3 regions of the Pseudoalteromonas sp. 0802 genome follow, and region 2 is predicted to be linked to each of the others. Evidence: predicted binding sites of a transcription regulator. Region 2 holds the regulator's gene; each other region holds the start of a gene.
The links. The regulator FliA, encoded in region 2, starts transcription of late flagellar genes. The targets are predictions, from matches to a motif close to CTAAAGNTNNNNNNNNNNNNGCCGATA.
Positions count from the first base shown of each region.

Region 1: pomA (flagellar motor protein PomA) is a predicted target of FliA. The motif match lies at 6,077-6,103, and genes of this name have one in related genera.
Region 3: HUS61_RS20080 (DUF5610 domain-containing protein) is a predicted target of FliA. The motif match lies at 5,153-5,179, and genes of this name have one in related genera.

Region 1 covers NZ_JABVXE010000016.1:67,551-75,611, reverse strand. Annotated here, with positions in the region: gene HUS61_RS17395 (tetratricopeptide repeat protein) at 1-333, opposite strand, end outside; gene HUS61_RS17390 (M20 family metallopeptidase) at 417-1,730, shown strand; gene HUS61_RS17385 (DNA topoisomerase III) at 1,736-3,646, opposite strand; gene HUS61_RS17380 (hypothetical protein) at 3,713-4,189, opposite strand; gene HUS61_RS17375 (flagellar motor protein MotB) at 4,319-5,242, opposite strand; gene pomA (flagellar motor protein PomA) at 5,246-6,013, opposite strand; gene xseB (exodeoxyribonuclease VII small subunit) at 6,286-6,528, shown strand; gene ispA ((2E,6E)-farnesyl diphosphate synthase) at 6,533-7,420, shown strand; gene dxs (1-deoxy-D-xylulose-5-phosphate synthase) at 7,510-8,061, shown strand, end outside.
Region 2 covers NZ_JABVXE010000003.1:212,808-220,868, reverse strand. Annotated here, with positions in the region: gene HUS61_RS08700 (flagellar motor protein MotB) at 1-877, opposite strand, end outside; gene HUS61_RS08695 (flagellar motor protein) at 884-1,648, opposite strand; gene HUS61_RS08690 (chemotaxis response regulator protein-glutamate methylesterase) at 1,641-2,804, opposite strand; gene HUS61_RS08685 (chemotaxis protein CheA) at 2,867-5,170, opposite strand; gene HUS61_RS08680 (protein phosphatase CheZ) at 5,186-5,953, opposite strand; gene cheY (chemotaxis response regulator CheY) at 5,971-6,354, opposite strand; gene HUS61_RS08670 (RNA polymerase sigma factor FliA) at 6,395-7,105, opposite strand; gene HUS61_RS08665 (MinD/ParA family protein) at 7,132-7,992, opposite strand; gene flhF (flagellar biosynthesis protein FlhF) at 7,985-8,061, opposite strand, start outside.
Region 3 covers NZ_JABVXE010000029.1:17,432-25,492, forward strand. Annotated here, with positions in the region: gene ccoG (cytochrome c oxidase accessory protein CcoG) at 1-1,080, shown strand, start outside; gene HUS61_RS20055 (serine/threonine protein kinase) at 1,146-2,120, shown strand; gene HUS61_RS20060 (thiol:disulfide interchange protein DsbA/DsbL) at 2,151-2,774, shown strand; gene HUS61_RS20065 (thiol:disulfide interchange protein DsbA/DsbL) at 2,792-3,430, shown strand; gene HUS61_RS20070 (DUF523 domain-containing protein) at 3,492-3,944, shown strand; gene trmA (tRNA (uridine(54)-C5)-methyltransferase TrmA) at 3,947-5,044, opposite strand; gene HUS61_RS20080 (DUF5610 domain-containing protein) at 5,209-6,327, shown strand; gene murI (glutamate racemase) at 6,394-7,188, shown strand; gene HUS61_RS20090 (RNA-binding protein) at 7,151-7,630, opposite strand.

The DNA.
Region 1 (8,061 bases), on a different contig from region 2:
TTTAGCTAGCGCATCGCGAATTTGCTGTTCTGTTTGAGAACCCGGTAACATATCTACAGGCGCTGAATCTTTTAACATCACAAGCGTAGGTAATGCTTGTAAACCAATTTGCTGCGCAAGTTGCCCTGCAAGGGCTTGCTCAACATCACAATCTAATGTTGCTACTAATAAATGCTCACCATACTCATTTGCTATTTTCTCTAAAATTGCAGCTTGCTGATGACATTCAGGGTTTTGCGCAGAGTAAAAAGTAAGTAGCACTAGCTTTTCAGCGGACGTTTCACCCAATGCTTGCTGCAAATTTTGCTGGGTAAGTTTTATCATATTATTCATTTGATCGATTGCACTATATAAGTATTTAGGTTTTTATATAGTGGCAAACATAACAATTACAAGCCCCACGGGTCGAGGTCATTATGAAATTATCTGCTATTTCTGCAGCTTTATTACTTCTTAGTCCATTAGCACAAGCAACAACGCTCGATTTAAACCTTCAAAAAACTATGCCTGAGATTGAAAAGCTTTATTTAGATTTACATCAATCTCCCGAGCTGTCTTACCACGAAAAAGAAACTGGCCAAAAGCTAGCAAAGCAATTAAAACAGCTGGGCTTTACTATTACTGATAATGTAGGTGGTTACGGCGTTGTTGGTATTTATAAAAACGGTGATGGCCCTACAGTAATGATCCGCACAGATACTGATGGATTACCAATTGTTGAGCAAACAGGGAAACCTTACGCCTCTAAAGTGACTGTAACAAATGATGCTGGTGCAACTGTTGGCGTAATGCATGGTTGTGGTCATGATATTCATATGAGTTCATTTATTGGCACAGCACAACAGTTAATGACACATAAAGATCAGTGGCAAGGTACGCTAATGATGGTCGCACAACCTGCAGAGGAAGTTGGCGGTGGTGCAAAAGCAATGCTTAAAGAAGGGCTTTTTACTAAGTACCCTACTCCAGACCATGTTATTGGTTTACATGTAAGTGCGAGTGTTCCTGCTGGTAAAGTTAGCATGAAAACTGAATATACGATGGCAAGTGTTGACTCTGTTGATATTACTGTAAAGGGTAAAGGCGGTCACGGTGCCTATCCACATACAACAATCGACCCTGTTGTGATTGCTTCACGTATTGTGCTGGCACTGCAAACTATTACTAGTCGCGAATTGTCACCACTTGAACCGTCAGTGATTACCGTTGGCTCAATTCATGGTGGCTCTAAACACAATGTCATTTCTGATGAAGTAAAACTACAACTTACATTGCGTAGTTATAACCCTGAAGTTCGCTTACAACAAATCGCAGCGATTAAACGAATTTCTAAAGGTATTGCATTAAGTGCAGGACTTGATGAAAGCTTAGCACCTGAAGTATATGTGCATGAAGATGAGTCAATTCCTTCGACTTATAACAATCCAGCTCAAACCAACCTAGTGCGTTCAGCAATTGCTAATGCTATTGGTGAAGACAATGTACTTGAAACTGAAGCTGTAATGGCTGGTGAAGACTTTGGTTTATACGGTCGTACAGAACAGCACGTGCCAATTACTTTGTTTTGGTTAGGCGGTGTTGAACCTAATCAATATGATGCAGCAATGCAATCTGGCGCAACATTACCTTCATTACACTCTAGTAAGTTTGCACCTGATTACAAGAAGGCGCTTCCTACTGGGATTACAGCGATGAGTAATGCTGCGGTTGCCCTATTCAACAAAAAATAAATAGTTTAGGCTGACTTAGCTCTGGGCTTAGCCTTTCTTTTAAAACGTCGCTTTTGCGGCGTTTTTGGTAACTGAGCAAAGACTTGGCTGTCGCACTGCTTAGCTTGCTCAACTAAAGCATGTAACTCTGCCAACAATGGCGTTAAAAATTGCTGATAACTCATGTGTTGCTCAGCTATATTCCCTAACGATGCTTCCCACTTGGCTGTTAAGTCAGGGCTAGCAAGCTGCTCTGGTAGTGTACTTATAAGAGCTTTGCCTGTTGCGGTAGCTAGAATGTTTTTACCCTGACGCTCTAAAAAGCGGCGTTTAAATAAAAGCTCAAGAATACCAGCCCGTGTGGCCTCAGTGCCTAAGCCATCAGTTTCTTTGAGGATCTTTTTAATTTCTGGGTCTTTCACATAGCGGCTGATGCCTGTCATAGCACTCAATAAGGTAGCATCAGTAAAATGCGCTGGCGGTGTCGTCATTTTGTCTACCACTTCACCTTGAGTGCAATGCAGCGGCTGACCTTTTTCAAGTGCAGGTAAGGTTTGCTCATCTTTTAACTCTGTTTTGCCCATTAATGTTTTAAAGCCTAAGCTAACATCTTGCTTAGCAGCAGCTTTAAAAAGCCCACCCGCAATTTCGACCGTTACTTTGGTTTCATTAAAAACATAGTCTGGATAAAACTGAATTAAATAATGACGACAGATCAAGCGATAGATTTTTTGTTCATCACTATTTAATGATGCTGAGCAAAGTTGTTTTTCGGTAGGAACAATAGCGTGGTGAGCTGCCACTTTGCTGTCATTAAAACATTTACTCCGCTTACTGGTATCAGCTTGCTTACAAGCTTCACTTGCTTGACCTTCATTATTGGCGATGGCAGCAATAATACTCGCTGCATCTTTATGATGCTCTTTTGGTAAAAAGCGGTTATCTGAACGAGGGTACGTAATTAACTTATGACGCTCATACAAGCTTTGACAGGTATCTAGCACCTTTTGTGCTGGCATTGAAAATGCCTTTGCCGCATCAATTTGCAAAGCCGACAAGTTATAAGGTAACGGCGCTTGTTGCTTTTTTTGCTTTTGTTCAAGCTCAACTATTTTAGCCGGTTGATTAGTTATGCGTGACACTACATTTTCAGCAAGCCCTCTATGCAATACTCGCCCTTCTTCATCTTGATAAGGTTCACATGCTTTACTTGGCTGCCACTTTGCAGAAAATACTTGCTGCTGCTGAGTTTCAAGATGAGCTAATACTTCATAAAAAGGTTTCGCTACAAAGTTAGCTATTTCATTATCACGATTTACAACTAGACCTAAAATAGGAGTTTGAACACGCCCAACAGATAACACATTACCAAACCCAGCTTTTTGCCCAGCAAGCGTATAAGCGCGAGTTAAATTCATGCCAAATAGCCAATCGGCACGTGAGCGAGCTAAAGCAGATACACTCAATGGAATAAAATCGCGATTCGACTTTAAATTATTCAGCGCTTTTTTAACTGCACTTAAGTTTAAGTCGCTGATCAAGAGTCGTTGAATTTGCTGTTTTTTGGCTTGGCTAAGTTTAACCTGTTCGATCACTTCATCAACCAATAGCTGGCCTTCGCGATCAGGATCGCCGGCATGAACAATTATATTTGCCTGCTTGATTAGCTTTTTTAATACAGTAAGTTGTTTACGCGTTTTTGATTTAGGTTTTAATTGCCATTGTTCAGGCACGATAGGTAAATGCTCAAACCGCCACTTTTTAAAACTTGCATCGTAGTCATCGGGTTCTGCTTGTTCAAGCAAATGACCAATACACCAAGAGACACAATCACCATTACCTAGCTCTATATAGCCATCATGCTTTTTTTGTGGTTTTGGCAGAGCATCTGCAATGGCTCGCGCCAAGGATGGTTTTTCGGCAATGTAAAGTTTCATAACGCAACACTAAATACTGTTTTTATAAACAGTAGTCTAGCACAGGATTTTTAACGAAGAAACGCCTTATGCTTGCTGGCTTCGTCGAGTAAAAAGGTAGATAAGTGGTAGGTAACAGACGACCACAGTACCAATATTGATTAGCGGTAGCAGGGTCTTGTACATGTAGGTGCTGTAAGACAAATCCCAAAGGTGGCGGTCAACTAAACGGAACAACTGTAAAATGGGCGCCATTATCACAACCAACTGCCCTAAAACACTTTGCCATAAGTAGACTTTATCTTTAATACCTAAGTAAGCAATGATTGCCATCCAAGCAATATCATTAAAAGCCCAGACTACATAGCGCCAGATATAGATATCATCAAACTCTCTTAAAGCAGAATAAATAAGAGTTCCATAAAGGAAAAAAGCAGCAGTAATGATAGAGAAATAAAAAGCGGGCCAATCTTTACGAAGGTAAAAAATAATAATAGCCGGGCTCAAAATGAACACCCAGCTATTGCTTAATATAACTCTAATTTCTACAAACCAATCAGGCAAAATGCAGTGCCTTAATCAGTTTTATCGTCATCACCGCCATCACCATTGCCTGGCATATAGCTATATTTATCAACTTTTTTCATTTTTATACTCCATTACATGTGTTAATGAAGTTTCACTTTAATTGATTTATTGCCTTACATCAATAGGGTCAGACTCGTGTGCTTTACCTTGCATAATAGAGATTTCAACACGGCGATTACGCTTGCGATCTTCATCGGTCACATTCGGTACAAGGGGCCTTGTTTCTGCGTGACCTACCACCATCATCCGAGATTTATCAAAACCTGGCGCTTTTTCCATTTCACTGGCAACTGCCACCGCACGTTTTGATGATAAATCCCAATTATTAGTATAAAGCTCATTCGATACTTGGAAGTCATCAGTGTGACCTGACACGGTTATTTCACCCGGCACATCTTTTAACAGCGTAGCAATATCACGAATAATAGGTTTAAATTTTGGCTGTAAAAAAGCACTACCTGATGGAAATGAGCCATTCTCACGAATACGAATAATAATTTGCTGGCCTAATGACTCAAGCTCAATTGCACCATCCATAATTTGCTGTTCTAATTGCTGGGCAATTTTCTTCACAAGTTCATTTGTTTGTTCTTGATCAGCTGCTGAAATTGACTGCTCCAACGCTTGTTGCTGAGCCGTACTTTGCGATTCACCACCACGTTTATTACCGCGCTGTTCTTGACGACCACCGGCAGAGCTTTCGTCGCCAGCCTGAAACTCAAGCATTTGTTGCGTCATTTCTACGGTTTGTTGTTGAATTGTCTCAATAGGAGTGGGTTCAGGTTTACCCGGAGTGAACTCCATGGCAATGACCGAGGTTCCTTTTGGAATATCTTTTACTTCAATTTTATTTTGTACACCGAAAGCAAACTTCATAGAGCCGGCAATTTGCTTAAACTTCAGTACGTCCATTTCTGAGAAGGCAAGCAAGAGTACAAAGAAACACATTAATAATGACATTAAATCTGCGAAGGTTCCCATCCAGGCGGGTAAACCTGGAGGTGGACATTTGCACTCTTGATCTGACATACCCTACTCCTCGGTATCAACTTTACGTTTTGATTCAGCTAAGTAGTTTTTCAAGATACCTTCAATTACTTTCGGGTTTTGACCATCTTGAATACCTAGTACCGCGTCGAGAATTAAACGTTGATTAAGCGCTTCCTCGTCTTTACGTAGCTCTAGTTTTACCTGAATTGGAATAGCAACAACGTTTGCTAAGAACGCACCATAGAGAGTAGTTAAAAGTGCAACCGCCATTGCAGGGCCGATTGCTTTTGGATCATCCATGTTTGATAACATAGCAACCAAACCGATTAGCGTACCGATCATACCCATCGCAGGGGCAATATCGGCAAGTGATTTAAATAACCCAGCCCCTATTTCATGACGGTTAGCAGTAAGAGAAATATCTTTTTGTAGGGTGGCACGAACAACATCAGCATCATGACCATCCACTAACATATCGACCCCTTTACGCATAAAACCGTTGGGGATTTCGGCTTCTTCTAATGCTAAGAAACCACCTTTACGTGCTGAGTCAGCTAATTCTACTGCTTTTTCAATTAACTCTTCTGGAGATTCGATTTTGAACATAAAGGCTTTTGCAGCGACTTTACCTATGCCCAAAAATTGCCCCATAGTGAAATTCGATAATACGATAAAAATCGAACCACCAAATACAATGACCACCGAAGGCGTGTTGTAAAACATTGCAACTTGGCCGTCACTACTTAACACCATCGACATAGCAATTAAGCCTATGGCACCAAGAATACCTATTATGGTTGCTAAATCCACATACCCCTCCAGAGGAACAATTACACGACACCCTCAGGTATCAAATTTTTATTATTAACTGCTTATCGGCAAGCAGTTGAAATACTTAAATCATTAAATGAATTAATTTTATTTTAATGTAAGATTTTTAAGCTACAAGTTTAAGCTGTATCTAAAACCGTAAAAATAGCATATTGAAAATGGATTATGCGTAAAAAAACACATCATTCTTTGACCTAGTTTAGCATTCCCCCTAAAATTGGCCTCACTTTCTAACAGCTATCGAGGCCACAATGGCAACAAAGAAACCAGAAAACTTAAGCTTTGAAGAAGCGCTGGATGAATTATCTCAAATTGTTGCACAAATGGAGCAAGGTGAATTGTCACTAGAACAATCGCTAAAACAATTTGAACGCGGCATTGCACTGGCGAATGCTTCGTCTGGTAAGTTACAGCAAGCCGAACAAAAGGTTGCCATTTTAATGGGTAACGATAGCCAAGCTCCTCTTAGCAATTTTGATTCAAACTTGGACTAATTAAGTGCAATTAAAAGAACAACTACAACGCGCTCGTGAAGACGTTGAAGCACATTTAAATCGCTATTTCGAACTACCACTTAATACCGAAAAAACCATCAAAGAAGCAACCCATTACGGTGTTTTAAATGGTGGTAAGCGCTTACGTCCATACCTTGTATACGCAACGGGTCGAATGATGGGCGCAGACAAGGCCGATCTTGATATTCTTGCTGCCGCTATTGAGTGTATTCATAGCTACTCTTTAGTCCATGATGACTTACCTGCCATGGATGATGATGACTTAAGACGTGGCCGCCCTACCTGTCATATTGTTTATGGCGAAGCGCAAGCCATACTCGCGGGCGATGCATTACAAACGCTGGCATTTGATTTAATTGCCAACCATCAATTTGCCGTTCCTGCGAGCCAGCAAGTTAAAATGATTGCCTCATTAAGCAAAGCCTCAGGTATTGAAGGTATGGTAGGTGGGCAAGCACTGGATATTGAAGCGACCGATAAAGAAATTACCGTTGCGCAGTTAGAGCGCATTCATCAGCTAAAAACGGGCGCCTTGCTTAATTGTGCTATTACACTCGGTGCATTGAGTGCAAAAAGCTGTGATGAACATACTCTCGCGCAATTAAACCTATTTGGCCAAGCAATAGGGCTAGCTTTTCAGGTACAAGACGATATCCTTGATGTAGAAGCTGATACTGAAACATTAGGTAAGCCACAAGGCTCAGATATTGCGGCTAATAAAGCAACTTACCCTGCTTTATTAGGTATGGCTGGTGCAAAGCAAAAAGCACAAGATTTACTAGCTCAAGCTCATCAAGCTCTTGAGGCAATTGATTACGACACCAGCGAACTGGCGAGCCTTGCTAGCTATATCGTTGAACGTAATTATTAATGCCTAAAAAAGAAAGACAAAATAACTAAAAAATCAGAGCGGCAATGGGCTATAATGCACTCTGGTTAGCGAAGGATGTATAAAAAATCATGACACTTGATAGTAGCAAGTATCCATTATTAAGTTTGGTTGACGAACCAGCACAGCTGCGTGATTTAGCGCAAGACAAGTTACCTGCGTTTAGTAAAGAGTTACGCGAATACCTACTTAATTCAGTTTCGCAAAGTAGTGGTCATCTAGCATCAGGTTTAGGCACTGTTGAACTAACCGTTGCGCTGCATTATGTTTATAACACTCCTGAAGATCGTTTAGTATGGGATGTGGGTCATCAAGCATACCCGCACAAAATCTTAACGGGTCGTCGTGACCAAATGCATACTATTCGTCAAAAAGACGGTTTGCACCCTTTCCCATTCCGTGAAGAAAGCCCTTACGATACATTTAGTGTTGGCCATTCGAGCACCTCTATTTCAGCAGCCTTGGGTATGGCCATTGCTGCTGAAAAAGAAGGTAAAGATCGTAAAACAGTTGCTGTTATTGGCGATGGTGCGATCACTGCTGGTATGGCATTTGAAGCGATGAACCACATGGGTGATGTTAACCCTAACGTGTTAATTATCTTAAACGATAATGAAATGTCG
Region 2 (8,061 bases):
CAATTTCTGTCGTCTGTTGCGGTTGGTTTTGTGACTCTTGTTCAGTATTTTCTGGCTCTTTTGGCGGTAAACCATATTTAGACAATGCAACAACCACTTTGCGGTTTTCTGCGCGGCCTTGCTCAGTGTCATTACTTGCGAAGGGCGAATACTGCCCGTAGCCTTCAATAGCCATACGTGCAGGGTTAATGCCTAAACTCTCAAGCTCAACCAGTACAGATGTAGCCCGCGCTACAGATAGCTCCCAGTTTGAGCGAAACATCTCATTACGAATACCTTCGTTATCGGTATAACCACGCACGCGAATGTAGTTATCAACCGGCGCGATAATATCTTTCACTAAACCAACAACTTGCTTGGCACGCTGCTGTGCAACAGCACTGCCCGATGAAAATAACATACCTGAACTTAATTCGATGATAAGCCAATCTTGGTGAAGCTCTAAACTCGCTTCGCCATCACGAATTTCATCAATAAGCGCAGACTGTAATTTAGTAAGTAAGCTGTCGAGAGGCTTGCCAAGATGTTTTTTCTCAATATTGCTGGTTTCGCTTTGTCCATCGAGTAATTCAGGACCCTGCTCATCTTTACGAATGCTCTCACCGTATAGAATGTCGTTCTCAGGACTAACTCTATCAGTTAATATGCCTGTACCGTTAACCCCAGTGCCAACCTGTTGTTGCTGACGAGCTGATTTTTCGAACACCTGCTCCAGTGAGTCTGAGAGAATCTGAAAGTCTTCATTTTTACTAATTGCGATAGCATACATGACCACAAAAAAAGCAAACATGATGGTCATGTAATCGGCATAAGAGACAAGCCAGCGTTCAGTATGTTGGTTTTTTGACGTGTTATGACGCAGACGACGGCGCATCATAATAAATTACTCGTCAACTAAGCTTGGGCGCTCTACACGGTACGCCTCAAGTTTTAGTTCGATATTTAGTGGGCTTTCACCTTGCGAAATAGCAATAATGCCTTCAGCAAGTAGTTCATGATACAGCATTTTTTGCTCAACTTGTTGCTTAAGTTTATTCGCCATCGGCAAGAATAATAAGTTAGCTAAACCAACACCGTAAATAGTAGCGATAAACGCAGTAGCCACACCGGCACCCAGCTTTTCAGGATCGGTGATAAATTGCATAGCCTGAATCAAACCGAGTACCGCACCTAGAATACCAATTGTAGGGCTATAACCGCCCATGGCTTCGTAAACTCGGCTTACCTCAAGTAAGCGCTCGCGTTCAAGCATTAAATCAATTTCAAGGGTATCTCTAAGCTTTTGCTCATCAACCCCATCAACAAGTAGACTCAAGCCTTTTGCCGCATACGGGTCTGAATGCGACAGCGCATCAGACTCAAGGGCTAAGTACCCTTCTTGGCGTGCTTTGTGTGACCAACGCTTTACTTGTTCAATGGCTGCATCAATATCGTGATACGGCGGAAAGAACACCCAATGACTGATCTTCAGTGTTTTAGTAAAAACACTTGCAGGGGTTTGAAGCATCACAGCCCCAAGCGTACCACCGAGTACGATGATAAGCGCAGGACCATTAAACAGTGCAGAAACAACCCCGCCCTCTAATGCATAACCAAAGGCGATGGCACTTATCGCGACAATTAAGCCAAGAAAAGATAGCTTATCCACAGCCAGTCTCACGCGTTAGGCGAGCTGCAACATCAGTGAGTGCTAAGCTCTCGCTCGCCAGCCCCGCATTTGCAACAGCTTGTGGCATACCATACACCACACTGGTTTTTTCATCTTGCGCCCAAATAGTAGCACCGACTTGCTTAAGCATACGCGCACCATCACGGCCATCTGCGCCCATGCCCGTTAAAACTACAGCTAGCACATCACCACCAAAGGTTTTTGCAGCACTAGCAAAGGTCACGTCAACGCTCGGTTTGTAAGTAATACGCGGACTGTCGTCTTCAAACACACGCAGTGTGCGAGAGCCGCCTCGTCCTTCTATTAGCATTTGTTGACCTCCTGGCGCTAAATAAGCGGTACCAGGCACTAAACGGTCACCATTTTGCGCTTCTTTCACATTGATTCTGCATAAGCCATTAAGGCGTGCAGCAAAAGCAGGTGTAAACGCAGCTGGCATATGCTGAATAAGCAAAATAGGATGCGGAAAGTTAGCTGGCAGCTGAGTTAAAATTGTTTGTAGCGCTACAGGCCCACCGGTTGATGTGCCAATAGCAACTAACTGATATTGCTTGCCCGAAGCGCGAATATTACTCGTACTCGAAGACGATGCGGCAGGCGAACTAGCAGGAGCTGGACGGCTAAAGCTGCGATCAGGTTGAACAATACCGCTACTCGTATTTGCAGTGCTACTGCTCCTTGATGCAGGAGCCGGAGTTGGTCGCGAAATAGGTGCTGGGCGCGAAAAACGAGAAAGGCGACGGCGACCAATTTCTTTTACTTTATTTTGCAAAAGTGCGATTGCATCTTCATTGTTGCGTGCAATGTCTTCAAATTTTTTCGGTAAAAAATCTAACGCCCCAGCATCCAGTGCATCTAGGGTTGCGGTTGCACCATCACGAGTGAGTGATGAGAACATTAAAATAGGAGTTGGTGTTGCTGCCATTATTTCTTTCACGGCACTAATGCCATCAAGAACCGGCATTTCAACATCCATAGTAATCACATCAGGTTTTAGTTCACGGGCTTTATCTACCGCTTCACGGCCGTTTACGGCAAAACCTATCACTTGAATATTGCTGTCTTGCTCTAAAATTTCGCTTACACGACGGCGAAAAAAGCTTGAATCATCAACAACTAATACTTTGACTGCCATTGGCACTCTCTTGTTTTATATCATTCAAAGTGCAGCTAAATACTGCACTTTATTATTTATTATTAGCCAACGTAGTGTTTAAGCATGCTAGGTACGTCGAGGATCAGTGCAATCCCACCATCAGAAGTAATTGTCGCACCTGCCATACCTGGTGTGCCTTGTAATAAGGCATCTAAAGGTTTAATAACAACTTCCTCTTGACCTATTAACGAGTCAACTACAAAGCCCACTTGCTTAGTACCTATTTGTACAATAACCACGTGACCTTCTGCTTTACGCTCTTGGCGGTTGGCACCTTTTACTAACCAATGTTGTAAATAGAAAAGCGGGATCGCTTTTTCACGTACAATAATTGTCAGTTGGCCATCAACTACGTTAGTTTTAGTTAAATCAAGGTGGAAAATTTCGCTAACACCAGCAAGTGGTAATGCGAAGGTTTGCTCACCCACAACAACCATTAAGGTCGGTAAGATAGCAAGTGTTAATGGCACCTTGATTTCAAGTGCAGTACCTACCCCCAGCTCAGACTGAATATTAACCGAGCCATTTAACTGAGTGATTTTAGTTTTAACAACATCCATGCCGACACCACGGCCTGAGATGTCAGAGATTTCTTCTTTGGTTGAGAAACCTGGTGCAAAGATTAAGTTGTACGCTTCGGTATCCGACAAGCGACTTGCTTGGTCGTGATCAATCACACCTTTGCTAATTGCGATTTTTTTCAGTTTCTCAGCATCCATACCTGCACCATCATCACGAATGGTTAGTAGGATGTGATCACCTTCTTGTGATGCCGAAAGCGTTACGGTACCTGTACGTGGTTTACCTGCGGCTTCACGCACGTCTGGCATTTCAATACCATGGTCAACAGAGTTACGCACTAAGTGCACCAATGGATCAGCAAGTGCTTCAACAAGGTTTTTATCTAAATCGGTTTCTTCACCAACTAGCTGCAGGTTAATATCTTTTTTCAAGCTACGGGCTAAGTCACGAACAACCCGTGGGAAACGGCCAAATACTTTCTTAATTGGCTGCATCCGGGTTTTCATCACCGCGCCTTGCAAGTCTGCGGTTACCACATCTAGGTTAGAGATGGCTTTACCCATTGACTCGCTATTGCTGTTATTAGCAAGGCTCACTAAGCGGTTTCGGACCAATACCAGCTCACCCACCATGTTCATGATTTCATCGAGACGTTTAGTATCAACACGTACCGTTGTTTCTGCCTGTGGTGGTGGCGCTTTTTTCGGTGCAGCAGAAGCAGCAGGCGATTTTTCTGGTGCTTTTGCAGGTGCTGGAGCCGGTTTAGGCGCTGCGGCAGCAGGTTTAGGCGCAGGTGCCGGTTTTGATACTGCAGGCTGTGCTGGTTTTGCAGGTTCTGCTTTTGGTGGTTCAGGCGCTTTTTCTGGCGCAGTCGTTTCTAAAGACTGAGGAGCAGTACCTTTACCATGTAATTCATCAAGCAGTGCTTCAAACTCGTCATCGCTAATTTCATCGTCTGAGTCATTGCTTGAAGGTTCTGCTGCAGACGCCTGAGGAGCAGCCTGTGCAGGCTTTGTAGCTTCAGGCTGAGCAGGAGTATCTTGTTTTACTTCACCAAAGTTACCAACGCCATGCAGTTCGTCTAATAAGCTGTCAAATTCATCATCGGTAATATCGTCACTGTCATTGCTTACAGTATCTGCAGCAGGTGCTGCTGGGCCTTGGCCTTTACCATGAAGTTCATCTAGTAGGCTTTCAAATTCGTCTTCGGTGATTTCGTCAATATTTTGTGACTCAGCGCTGCTATCTGCAAGACCGCCGCCATCAAATAACATATCGAACGCAAATGGGTCATCTTCATCGATGTTGTCTGTTGTTGTTTCTGCTGTGACTTCAGGCGTATCAACAACTGGCTCTTCAACTGCGGGTTCTTCAGGTGCAACTGCAACATCGTCTGCTACAGATAAATCTTCACCTGCAAGCTCTTCTGCAGTCGGTGGCTGACTTAATTTATGAAGGACTTCTAATAGGGCTGGGTCTGCAGGCTCTGGCTGTTCGCGATTTTGAATCGTAGCGAACATTTCGTTGATAGTGTCGAGAGCCTGTAAAATTACGTCCATTAGTTCTGGTGTTACACTGCGCAGACCTTGGCGTAATAAATCGAAAACATTCTCTGCACCATGACACGCATCTACAAGTTCAGTCATACTTAAGAAGCCTGCACCACCTTTAACAGTATGGAAGCCTCTAAAAATGGCGTTTAATAGATCTTTGTCTTCTGGGTTGTTTTCAAGCTCGACTAATTGCTCTGACAAAAGCTCTAAGATTTCTCCTGCTTCAACAAGGAAATCCTGTAATATATCTTCATCGACTTCAAAGCTCATGCAGCTACTCTCCTCTTAGAAGCCCAGACTTGATAATAGATCATCGACTTCATCTTGTCCTGAGACAACATCATCGCGAGACTCTTTATCAATAATTGGCCCTTCAGGACCTGCTAGTGTGTCACTTGTTGCAGGTGCTTTTTCTATGGCCTGTTTTTCTTGTTGTTGATGACCATCTTCTTGACTGCCAAACACAGTTAAGAGATTAATTAAACTGTCTTCTACCTCTCGCACCAACTCAATAACACGGCGAATAACTTGTCCGGTTAAATCCTGATAATCCTGCGCCATCAGCACATTAGTCATCAAACCTTGGAGCTCATCGGTTTTGGTATGCGAGTTATTCATGAACTTATCTAAGCTATGACATAACGATTTAAATTCACCGAGTTCAATTTCTCGGTTCATTAAACGATCCCACGTAGGTTTGATTGCGGCAATTTCATCAGCAAGTTGTTGCGCTATTGGTAAACTTGCTTCAACCGCATCCATGGTTTTATTGGCGGCGCTTTCTGTCATTTTCATAACATAATTTAAGCGCTGCTTAGCGTCTGGGATCGCTTCGGTAGTTAAATCAGTGAGACGAGTATCTAGGTCAAAGTTTTTTAATGCTTCATGAAGCTGACGCGTCAATTTGCCGACTTCAGCAAACAACTCTGATTGTTCTTTTGATGCAGCGTCAAGAATGAGCTTATCCGCTTTTTCTTGTTCACCATTTTCAAGATACTCAACAAGTTGACGAGCTTGCTCTAAACTTATTTGAGGCGCAGCAAGTGCTGACATAAGCCTCTCCCCTTAGATTAACCTAGACGTTCAAACACTTTTTCCAATTTGGTCTTAAGTGTCGCAGCAGTGAATGGTTTAACGATATAGCCATTTACACCTGCTTGAGCAGCAGCAACAATTTGTTCTTTTTTCGCTTCAGCTGTCACCATTAAAACAGGAATATGCTTAAGGCTATCATCAGCACGAATTGCACGTAACAAATCAATACCTTGCATACCAGGCATGTTCCAATCTGTTACAACAAAATCAAATTCTTGATTTTGTAGCATTGGCAATGCTGTTGAACCGTCGTCAGCTTCCTGCACATTGGTAAAACCTAAATCCCTTAATAGATTTTTAATGATACGTCTCATTGTAGAAAAATCATCAACAACAAGAATTTTCATGTTTTTATCCAAAACATCCTCCGGTGAGGTTTGAACCTTTATTTACTTACTACTAATTAATCCAGTCATTGATTTTTGCTTTGAGCTTAATCATCGCCTGACCATGTATTTGACTCACACGCGACTCGCTAACATCGAGTATGTGTCCTATTTCTTTTAAGTTCATTTCGTCGTTGTAGTACAAAGACAAAACGAGAGCATCTCTTTCTGGTAACGATTGGATAGCCGTTAATAGAGACTGGTTAAACCGCTCATTTTTAACGTTATTAAACGGTTTGTCTAGTCCTAAATCCTGACCTACTGGTGTGATAACGTCTTCATCTACACCTAAATCTTCAATACCTAATACTTTACTCGAATTTACATCATGTAGAATATGATGGTACTCATCTAGCGTAATATCAAGTTTTTCAGCGACTTCAGTATCTTTGGGCTCACGATTTAAAGAGCTTTCTAATTCGGAAATGGTTTCAGCCACAAGGCGGGCATTTCGGTGAACAGAGCGTGGCGCCCAGTCACCTCTACGAATTTCGTCTAACATCGCACCACGAATACGAATTCCAGCGAAGGTTTCGAAACTAGCACCTTTGCTAGCATCAAAGTTTTTTGACGCTTCAATTAGGCCTATCATGCCTGATTGAATTAAATCATCGAGTTGCACACTGGCAGGTAAACGAGCAATTAGATGGCATGCCACTTTTTTGACTAAAGAGGCATGTTTTTCGACAATCGCATTTAAATTCTGTGCTGATTGATATCCCATCGCTTTATTCACCGATGTTGTCATAGTTAGCCGTTTACTAGTTTTTCAATAAAAAATTCTAAATGGCCAGACGGTTGATTAGGGATCGGCCACTTAACTGCTTTTGTTGCTAATGTTTTAAACGCCACCGCTGCCGGAGAGTTCGGGAATAATTCAACAATCACCTTTTGACGTCGCGTAGATTTACGCATGTTCTCGTCATAAGGAATGGTTGCTACCAACTCCATTGAAACATCTAAAAAACGATCCGTTACTTTTGAAAGTTTAGCAAATAATTCTTGCCCTTCACGCAAACTGCGCACCATATTGGCAACAATTTTAAATTTATATACGCCATGCTCACGGCTAAGCACTTTAATAAGTGCGTAAGCATCAGTAATTGAGGTAGGTTCATCGCATACAACCACAACAACGTCTTGGGCTGCACGAGAAAAGCTTAATACCATGTCAGAAATACCTGCGGCGGTATCAACAATTAATATATCAAACTCGGTGTTTAACTCGCTAAAAGCGCGAATAAGGCCTGCATGCTCAGATGGCGTTAATTCAACCATACTTTGTGAACCAGACGTCGCTGGTACAATTTTGATGCCCGCAGGGCCTTCAACAAGAATTTCGTCAAGCTCACACTCGCCTGACAAAACATGAGATAAATTACGTTCAACACGAAGGCCAAGCATTACGTCACAGTTTGCCAAACCTAAATCGGCATCTAATACTAATACACGATTTCCTTGCTGACCTAATGCGATTGCGGTATTGAGTGAAACGTTGGTTTTACCCACTCCACCTTTACCGCCAGTAACAGCGATAACTTTAACGCCACTATTATTATTTTGATTCATTTTGCGCAGGCCGCTTGCTTGATCTAATACTGTGTTAATCATACATCCCTACTGTGTTCGACGCTACTGCTTGACGTCTTGAATGTTGTGCTTTTGCTCGTTTTAAATACA
Region 3 (8,061 bases), on a different contig from region 2:
TGGTGTGGTTATACATGCCCGCAAACCGTTTGGACCTTCATTTTTATTTGGTTTGAAGAAAAATTCGAAGGTAGTGCAAATCAGCGTAAGAAGCTAGATCAACGCCCAATGGACTTTGATAAGTTTTGGCGCAAAAGTGCTAAACACGGCAGCTGGTGGTTATTCTCGCTTTATACCGCATTTACTTTTGTTGGTTACTTTACGCCAATCCGTCAGCTACTGCCTGATCTGTTTACCCTTGATGCAACCGCGTATTCGTATATTTGTCTAGCCGTATTTGCTGTGTGTACCTATGGTAATGCCGGTTGGATGCGCGAGATTATGTGCTTACACATTTGCCCTTATTCTCGCTTTCAGTCAGCTATGTTCGATAAAGATACTTTTACCGTGAGCTATGACGAAGCACGTGGTGAAAGCCGTGGTCCTCGTTCACGTAAGCAAGATCCAAAAGAGCTCGGCTTAGGTGATTGTATCGACTGTAACTTATGTGTGCAGGTCTGCCCAACGGGGATCGATATTCGTAACGGCTTACAATACGAGTGCATTAACTGTGGTGCATGTATCGATGCGTGTGATGGGGTGATGGATAAAATGAATTACCCACGTGGGCTCATTTCCTACACCACAGAGCGTAACTTAGAAACGCCAGACAACAAAACACATGCACTGCGCCCTAAGTTAATTGGCTATTTAGTTATCTTAGTCGTGCTATCAGGGGCGCTAGTAGCGAATATTGCGATGCGCAAACCGATGGAACTCGATATTATTCGTGACCGTAATCAGCTATATCGTGTTGACTTTAATGGTTTAGTCGAAAACACCTATACACTAAAAGTAATTAACAAAGCACAGCATGAGCAAACCTTTAACATTCGTGTTGAAGGACTCGATAACTTTGAGTACATCGGCAAACAAACATTCACAGTACCTTCTGGTGAATCTTATAATGTGCCACTGTCATTAGTTGTTGATCCTTATGATTTGAAAAAGCCCATGACGAAGTTTGAGTTCGTACTTTCTGTCGATGGTGAGCCAGATGTGCAGATTTCGCAGCCGAGTAACTTCTTTAAGGCGCGATAATTAAGTACACTGAGCGAATGAATAAAAAGCGGGATTTTCCCGCTTTTTTTATATGATGAGACATTATGAGTAAATTTAGTTTTGTTGACCTCACACCCGATTCAATTTTAGATGCAGTTGAAAGTATCAGTGTTTATGCTGAATCGGGACTGCTGGCCTTAAATAGCTACGAGAACCGTGTATATCAATTTAAAGCAGAAGATGGTAATCGTTATGTTGTTAAGTTTTACCGACCAGAGCGCTGGAGTAAGGCGCAAATCTTAGAAGAGCATGCGTTTGCATTTGAACTTGCTGAAGCTGAAGTGCCGGTTGTTGCGCCTGTAATTATCGAAGGGCAAAGCTTGTTTGAGCATAATGGTTATTTGTTTGCGTTATTCCCAAGTGTGGGAGGGCGCATTTTTGAAGTCGATAATTTAGATCAACTCGATGTACTTGGCCGCTTAATTGGGCGAATGCACCAAGTAGCTAAGGCAAAGCCATTTGAACATAGGCCTGTAATCAGCTGCGAAGAATACCTTCAGACAGCTAAAGTTCAGTTACAAGCAAGTAACTTGGTGCCAATGGCATTAGAGAACGCCTTTTATACTATTTTAGATTTGGTGATTAAAGAAACCACAGAGCAGTATAAAAATGTTGAAACCATCCGTCTGCACGGCGATTGCCATGCCGGTAATATATTGTGGTCTGGTGATGCGTTAATGTTTGTTGATTTAGATGACAGCCGACAAGGGCCTGCAATTCAAGATCTTTGGATGATGCTCAGTGGCGATCGTAACAACCAACTGTTACAGTTAGACACCTTAGTGGCTGCTTATGAAGAATTTTGCGACTTTGATCACAGCCAATTAAAGTTGATTGAACCACTCAGAGCGATGCGAATGGTGCATTACATGGGGTGGTTGGCAAAAAGATGGGATGATCCTGCGTTCCCACGGAACTTTTCATGGTTTGCTGAAGACAAATACTGGGAGCAGCAAATACTAGCGCTAAAAGAACAGCTTGCAGCGCTACAGGAAGCACCATTAAAATTATTACCATAAATTTTTAAAGTAAAGAAAGACGAGAAAACAATGTTTAAAAAATTAAAGTTAAGTCTACTCATTTTATGTTTACCATTTGCTGCCTTTGCAGCTGATTTTGAAGCAGGCAATCAATACGAAGTATTAAAAGTTAAGAAAAGTGCAACACCTCAAGTAACCGAGTTTTTTTCGTTTTATTGTCCACACTGCTTTCAGTTTGAACCGGTCGCAAAAGCATTAACGGCAAGTCTTCCTGAAGGGGCTGAATTTATAAAAAGCCATGTTAACTTTTTAGGTGGTGTATCTAAGCAAACACAAAGTAACTTAAGCTATGCCTACTTAATTGCTAAGCAACATGGCAAAGGTGAGCAAGTTGCTGATCAAATCTTTAATAGCATCCACAGACAGCGCGCTTTACTAAAAGATATAAAAGACGTGAAAGCATTACTTGCGACCAATGGTATTAGCAACGATGTGTTTGATGCTGAAATTGCAAGTATGCCAGTGATTAGTGCTGAAAAAGCGATGCAAGATAAGCAGCAAAAATATTCAGATATGGGCGCCCTAACTGGTGTACCAACTTTTATCGTCAATGATAAATATAAAATTAATTTAAACACCATCAAGAGCCAGCAGATGCTTGATGAGTTAGTCGAATTTTTATTAAAACAATAATTTTGGAGTAAGAAGTAATGATCAAGTTAGTAAAAGCTGTATTAATGGCTGCCACGCTAGGTTTAGCGGCAAATGCCTCAGCAGCGCAATATGAAGAAGGTAAGCATTATGAAACGATTGATGCGCGCGCTTCTAAAAAGCCAGAAGTAAAAGAGTTCTTCTCATTCTATTGCCCGCACTGTAATACATTTGAGCCTATCGTTGCTGATCTTAAAACGATGCTTAAAGAGGGTGTTAAGTTTAAAAAGAGCCACGTAAATTTTGTTGGCCCTCGCGACCCTGAAATCCAAACTGTTTTAGCACAGGGTTATGCAACTGCAACGGTATTACCAAATAGCGATAAGTTAGTTGCAGCTGTGTTTGATCATATTCACACTAAGCGTGCACGTATTAATGAACTGGCAGACATGAAAGACATCTTCGTAGCACAAGGTGTATCGGCTGAAGATTTTGATAAGTACTACAATAGCTTCTCTGTACGTACTATGGCGTCTAAGATGAAACGCGACCAAGAATATTACCAACAAAAAGGTGCTTTAAAAGGCGTTCCAACTTTTATTGTTAATGGTAAATACCGTGTAATCCTAGGTGCGGATTCAGGTATTAGCGATGCGAAGAGCATGGCAGACTTAATTAACTACCTAGCTGATAAATAAGCTTAGTTAGTTGAATTTAATACAAAGCTCCGTTTGCGGAGCTTTTTTATTGGTAAAGCAAATGCAAAAACTATTAGTTTCAAGCTGTTTGTTAGGAAATCCTGTTCGTTATGACGGGCAATCGCAAAATTTACTCCATCCTGGTTTAGAAGCCCTTAAACAGCAAGGAAGGCTCGTTGCATTCTGCCCTGAAGTAGCTGGGGGCTTACCTACACCAAGGCCGCCTGCCGAAATCAAAGCGGGTAGAGTACTTACCAAAGATGCGCAAGATGTCACAGTGCAGTTTGCTTATGGCGCAGAACAAGCACTTAAGCTTTGCAAAAAGCAGGGCATTCGCTATGCGCTGTTAAAAGAATCAAGCCCATCATGTGGTCGCAATACTATTTACGATGGTAGTCATTCAGGAAAGAAAATTTCAGGGATGGGATTAACTGCAAAGCTGTTAACCGACAATAATATAGCTGTATACAGTGAGCAGCAGTTGCCAGCGCTATTTGCTGCGCTGGCAGATTGATTTTATTTACGTTGTAAAAACACACCTGATTCGATGTGGTGGGTGTAAGGGAATTGATCAAAAATCGCAAAACGTTTTACTTCATGGGTTTTGCATAAGTGATCAAGGTCACGTTCTAAGGTATCTGGGTTACACGAGATATAAATAATATTGTCGTAGTTCGCAACTAGGTCACAAGTTAGTGTGTCCATGCCAGCACGTGGAGGATCCACTAAGATTGTTTGGCAGTTATAGCTTTTCAGGTCTATGCCATCTAAACGAGAGAAAGTACGTTCGCCTTTCATTGCTTGGGTGAACTCTTCACTCGACATACGAATGATATCTAAGTTCTCAACCTTGTTCTGTGCGATATTGTATTGCGCTGAGTAAACCGATGATTTTGAAATCTCAGTGGCTAATACGCGGTCGAATGAGCCTGCAAGAGCAATCGAAAAGTTACCATTCCCACAATATAACTCCAGTAAGTCATTACTGAGAGGTTGGCAAAGGGCTTGTGCCCACTCTAGCATCTTGATGTTTACTTTAGCATTCGGTTGCGTAAAGCTATTTTCGACTTGTTGATAAATAAGCTCTTTACCGTTTACGTTTAAACGCTCGATAACATAGTCATTACCAATCACTTCTTTTTGCTTACGGGCACGGCCAATAAAATCAATCTTAAACTGTGTGCTCAGTTTTGCTTTAAGCTCTTTAATTGCTTGTAGCCACTGCTCATCTAGTTGTTTGTGATACAACAAGCTAACAAGGATCTCGCCACTTAAGCTTGAAAGGTAATCGATTTGAAACAGCTTACGGCGCAGAACTTCATTGTCTTTTAAGTTTTCGATCATCGCTTGCATCACTTCACCCACTAAAGGTGCTGCAGGGTCAAACTCATCTACGCGGATCTTTTCTTTGGTTTGTTGATCAAACATGATGTGAAACAGGTCTTCACCTTCATGCCAAACACGAAACTCTGCACGTTGGCGGTAATGAATAGGATCAGAGCCGAACACTTCTAATTTTTCGACCCCAAAACGTCGAAACTGTGAGGTGATGCGCTGCTCTTTCTCACTCAATTGTGCATCGTATTGAGTTGTATCAATTTTTATAACCGCCATGGCTGATTACCTTTTATCTCTTAGCTTTATAACGGCGCTATTGTAGGGAGCGCTGAGGATTTGTCTAGTTTTGTTATTTATTTTAGTGTCGTTTTTTTATACAAAAAACTTAAGTTTTGTGGTTTTTGGCCGATAATGAGTTAACCATAACATGGAGTCGGATCATGAAAATTGGCAACCTAGGCTATATGCCTAATACAAATGTGAATAAATACAATGGTAAACAGGCACTGCAGCAGCCTACCATTCAAAATCGTCAAGATAGTTATCAGCAACGCGGCAGAGAGCTCGCGGCAAAAGTTCTTGATGATAAACTTGCTGAGGCACTAGGTTTACCTAAAGCCGAAGAGAAAAAAGATAAACCCTTGTTCGACTTTGAAGAGATCGTGAAAAACGTACTCGACTTTGTTGGCGGTGCACTTCGTAAAGCAAAAGCTGATGGTGCTGATGATGAAAAACTCAAAGGCATGCTAGGTGATGCACGTAAAGGTGTGCAAATGGGCATCGACGATGCGTACGATGAGCTTAAAGAGTCAGGTATTCTTAACGATGACATCGAAGAGGGTATCGAAAAGTCTAAAGAAGGTATCTTTAAAGGTATTGATGAATTAGAAGAAGACTTGTTCAATCCTAAACCTAATGCGGTTTCAGTAAGCCAAGCTCAATACATCAGCTTAAGTAATAACGCAGAGTACACTTTCACCACCGCTGAAGGTGACGAAGTAAGTATTAGCTTTGCTGATGCATACGAAAGCAAGTCTGCAAGCAGCTATAGCAAAAATGGTGACAACGAAGCCTTTGTCAGTGAGTCTTCGCAATCACGTGATTTATCATTCTCGATGTCGGTCAATGGTGATTTAAATGAGCAAGAGCAGCAAGCTATCAATGAATTGATGAAAGACTTACAAAGCGTTAGCGAAACATTCTTCTCTGGTTCATTAGAAGATGCCTTTGAACAAGCTAAAGAGCTTAACTTAGGTAACGAGCAACTCGTTGGCTTTACGATGGATCTGAAACAAACCAAAACAGTAGCAGCTATCAAAGGGTATGAAGAATATAAACCTGCTCCCGAAAAAGAAGTTGCTGAGAAAATAGCGCCATTTAATGACGACTTGAAACAGGCGTTTAATAAAGCGGGTGACATAGGTTTGCAAAATGAACTGGCTGGCATCTTACAGTGGTTAAACCAAGATAAAGAAGAAGTCAGTAAGCTGGTGGATTACACCAAAGCAATGTTTGAGCAAATGAATAAGCTTCGCTCGGCAACAGAAGAAGAGGCTTAGTCCTTTCTTTCTTTTTATAAAGCTGCATGGCAAACTGCTGACCTTTGATGATCCGAGGTAAGCAGTTTGTCAGTTCATATAATGGTGTTTGATTCTGGTATAGGTGGAACAACCGTACTTGAACAGATCCAAGCATTGATCCCAAATGCTGATTATAGTTATTTTATGGACAATGCTTTATTGCCTTATGGCGCGCAAAGTCAGCAAACGATCATAGCTCGCCTTTTTGCGCTACTACAGTTTATCGAAACAGCAAACTTACACGTTGATATCCTAGTTATTGCGTGTAATACCGCCTCTACCTCTGCCTTAGAAACTATTCGCCAGCACACAAATATAGAAGTTGTCGGGGTAGTACCTGCGATAAAACCCGCTTGCGCTATAAGTAACAGCAAACATATTGGTTTACTGGCAACACCATCAACCATCAAGAGTCGCTATACTGCAAACTTAATTAGTACTCATAGCCAAGAGACACAAGTCAGCTTATATGGCTCAACTGAGCTGGTAGAAATTGCTGAAACACTATTTCATACACAGAGACTCAATAAAGCAAAGCTTGAGAAAGTATTGAGTGATTTAGCGATAGCAGAAGATATAGATGTATTGGTACTTGGCTGTACACACTTTCCATTACTAGCCAGCGCGATTAGTGACTACTATAAACAACAGATCTTCCTTATTGACTCAGGCAAAGCGATTGCTAAGCGCGTTGAAAGTTTAATTGCTCTACGAGGCTTTACTCTTACTACAGATAAAAAAAAGCCGCTGCACTATTATGCAACGGCTCCTATTGGTCATTCGCAATTAAGCGTTGAGCTTATTACGCTGACTGATCAGATCCCTCACGAAAGCTGTTAGCTTCGTTCTCTTGTTTTTGTTTTGCTTCACGCACTTTTAAAGTACGTTGTTGGAATTCGCTATCATTTAATTGATTGATTGCTTTATCTGCATCAGCTTCAGCCATTTCAACAAAACCAAAGCCACGACGTTTACCTGTATTTTTATCTTTTAATAAACGTACATTGAAAACTTTGCCTTGTTCTTCGAATAAAGCACGAACAACACCTTCATTAGCACGATAAGGTAGGTTGCCAACATAAAGTGTTTTTGTTTTTACTTCGGCCTCCTCACTTGACGCTGATGAAAGTGCTGCAATAACTAAAGCACCAATTAATAAGCCTGCACCAAATAGCAATGCTGGGTCTAAAGCTAAGCTTGCAAGTGCGAACTTAACAACCACAAAACCTAAAACAGCAAGAATAACGGAGAAAAGAAAAGATTTTTGATCGGGTAATTTCATTTTGATCTACCAATAAACAAGAAATAAACATTAATTTAACATTGTGAACTTGCTATCTTAACGAGTTAAATGAACATAGCAATGAAATTTGCATTAAATTATGAATATTGGCTTAAAAAACAGCCATAATAGCGACCGTTTTTGCTGTTTTCGGTAAATTTAGTTTGCTTTTTGAGCGAACAGTAAAAAGATCGAAAAAAAGTGTTGATCTGTTTTTGGATCTCCCTATAATGCGACCCCACTGACACGGCGGGCAGCAACGAAAGGCGCTGAACAACGTAGCAGAGAGTTAAGTGAAACTTCGGTTTCAAATAATCGAAAGAAAGTTTGAAATTAAGTGTTGACTCGAAAATTTAAGGATGTATTATACGCATCCCTAGCGACAACGTCGCAACGTTCTTTAACAATATAAAGCAATCATCTGTGTGGGC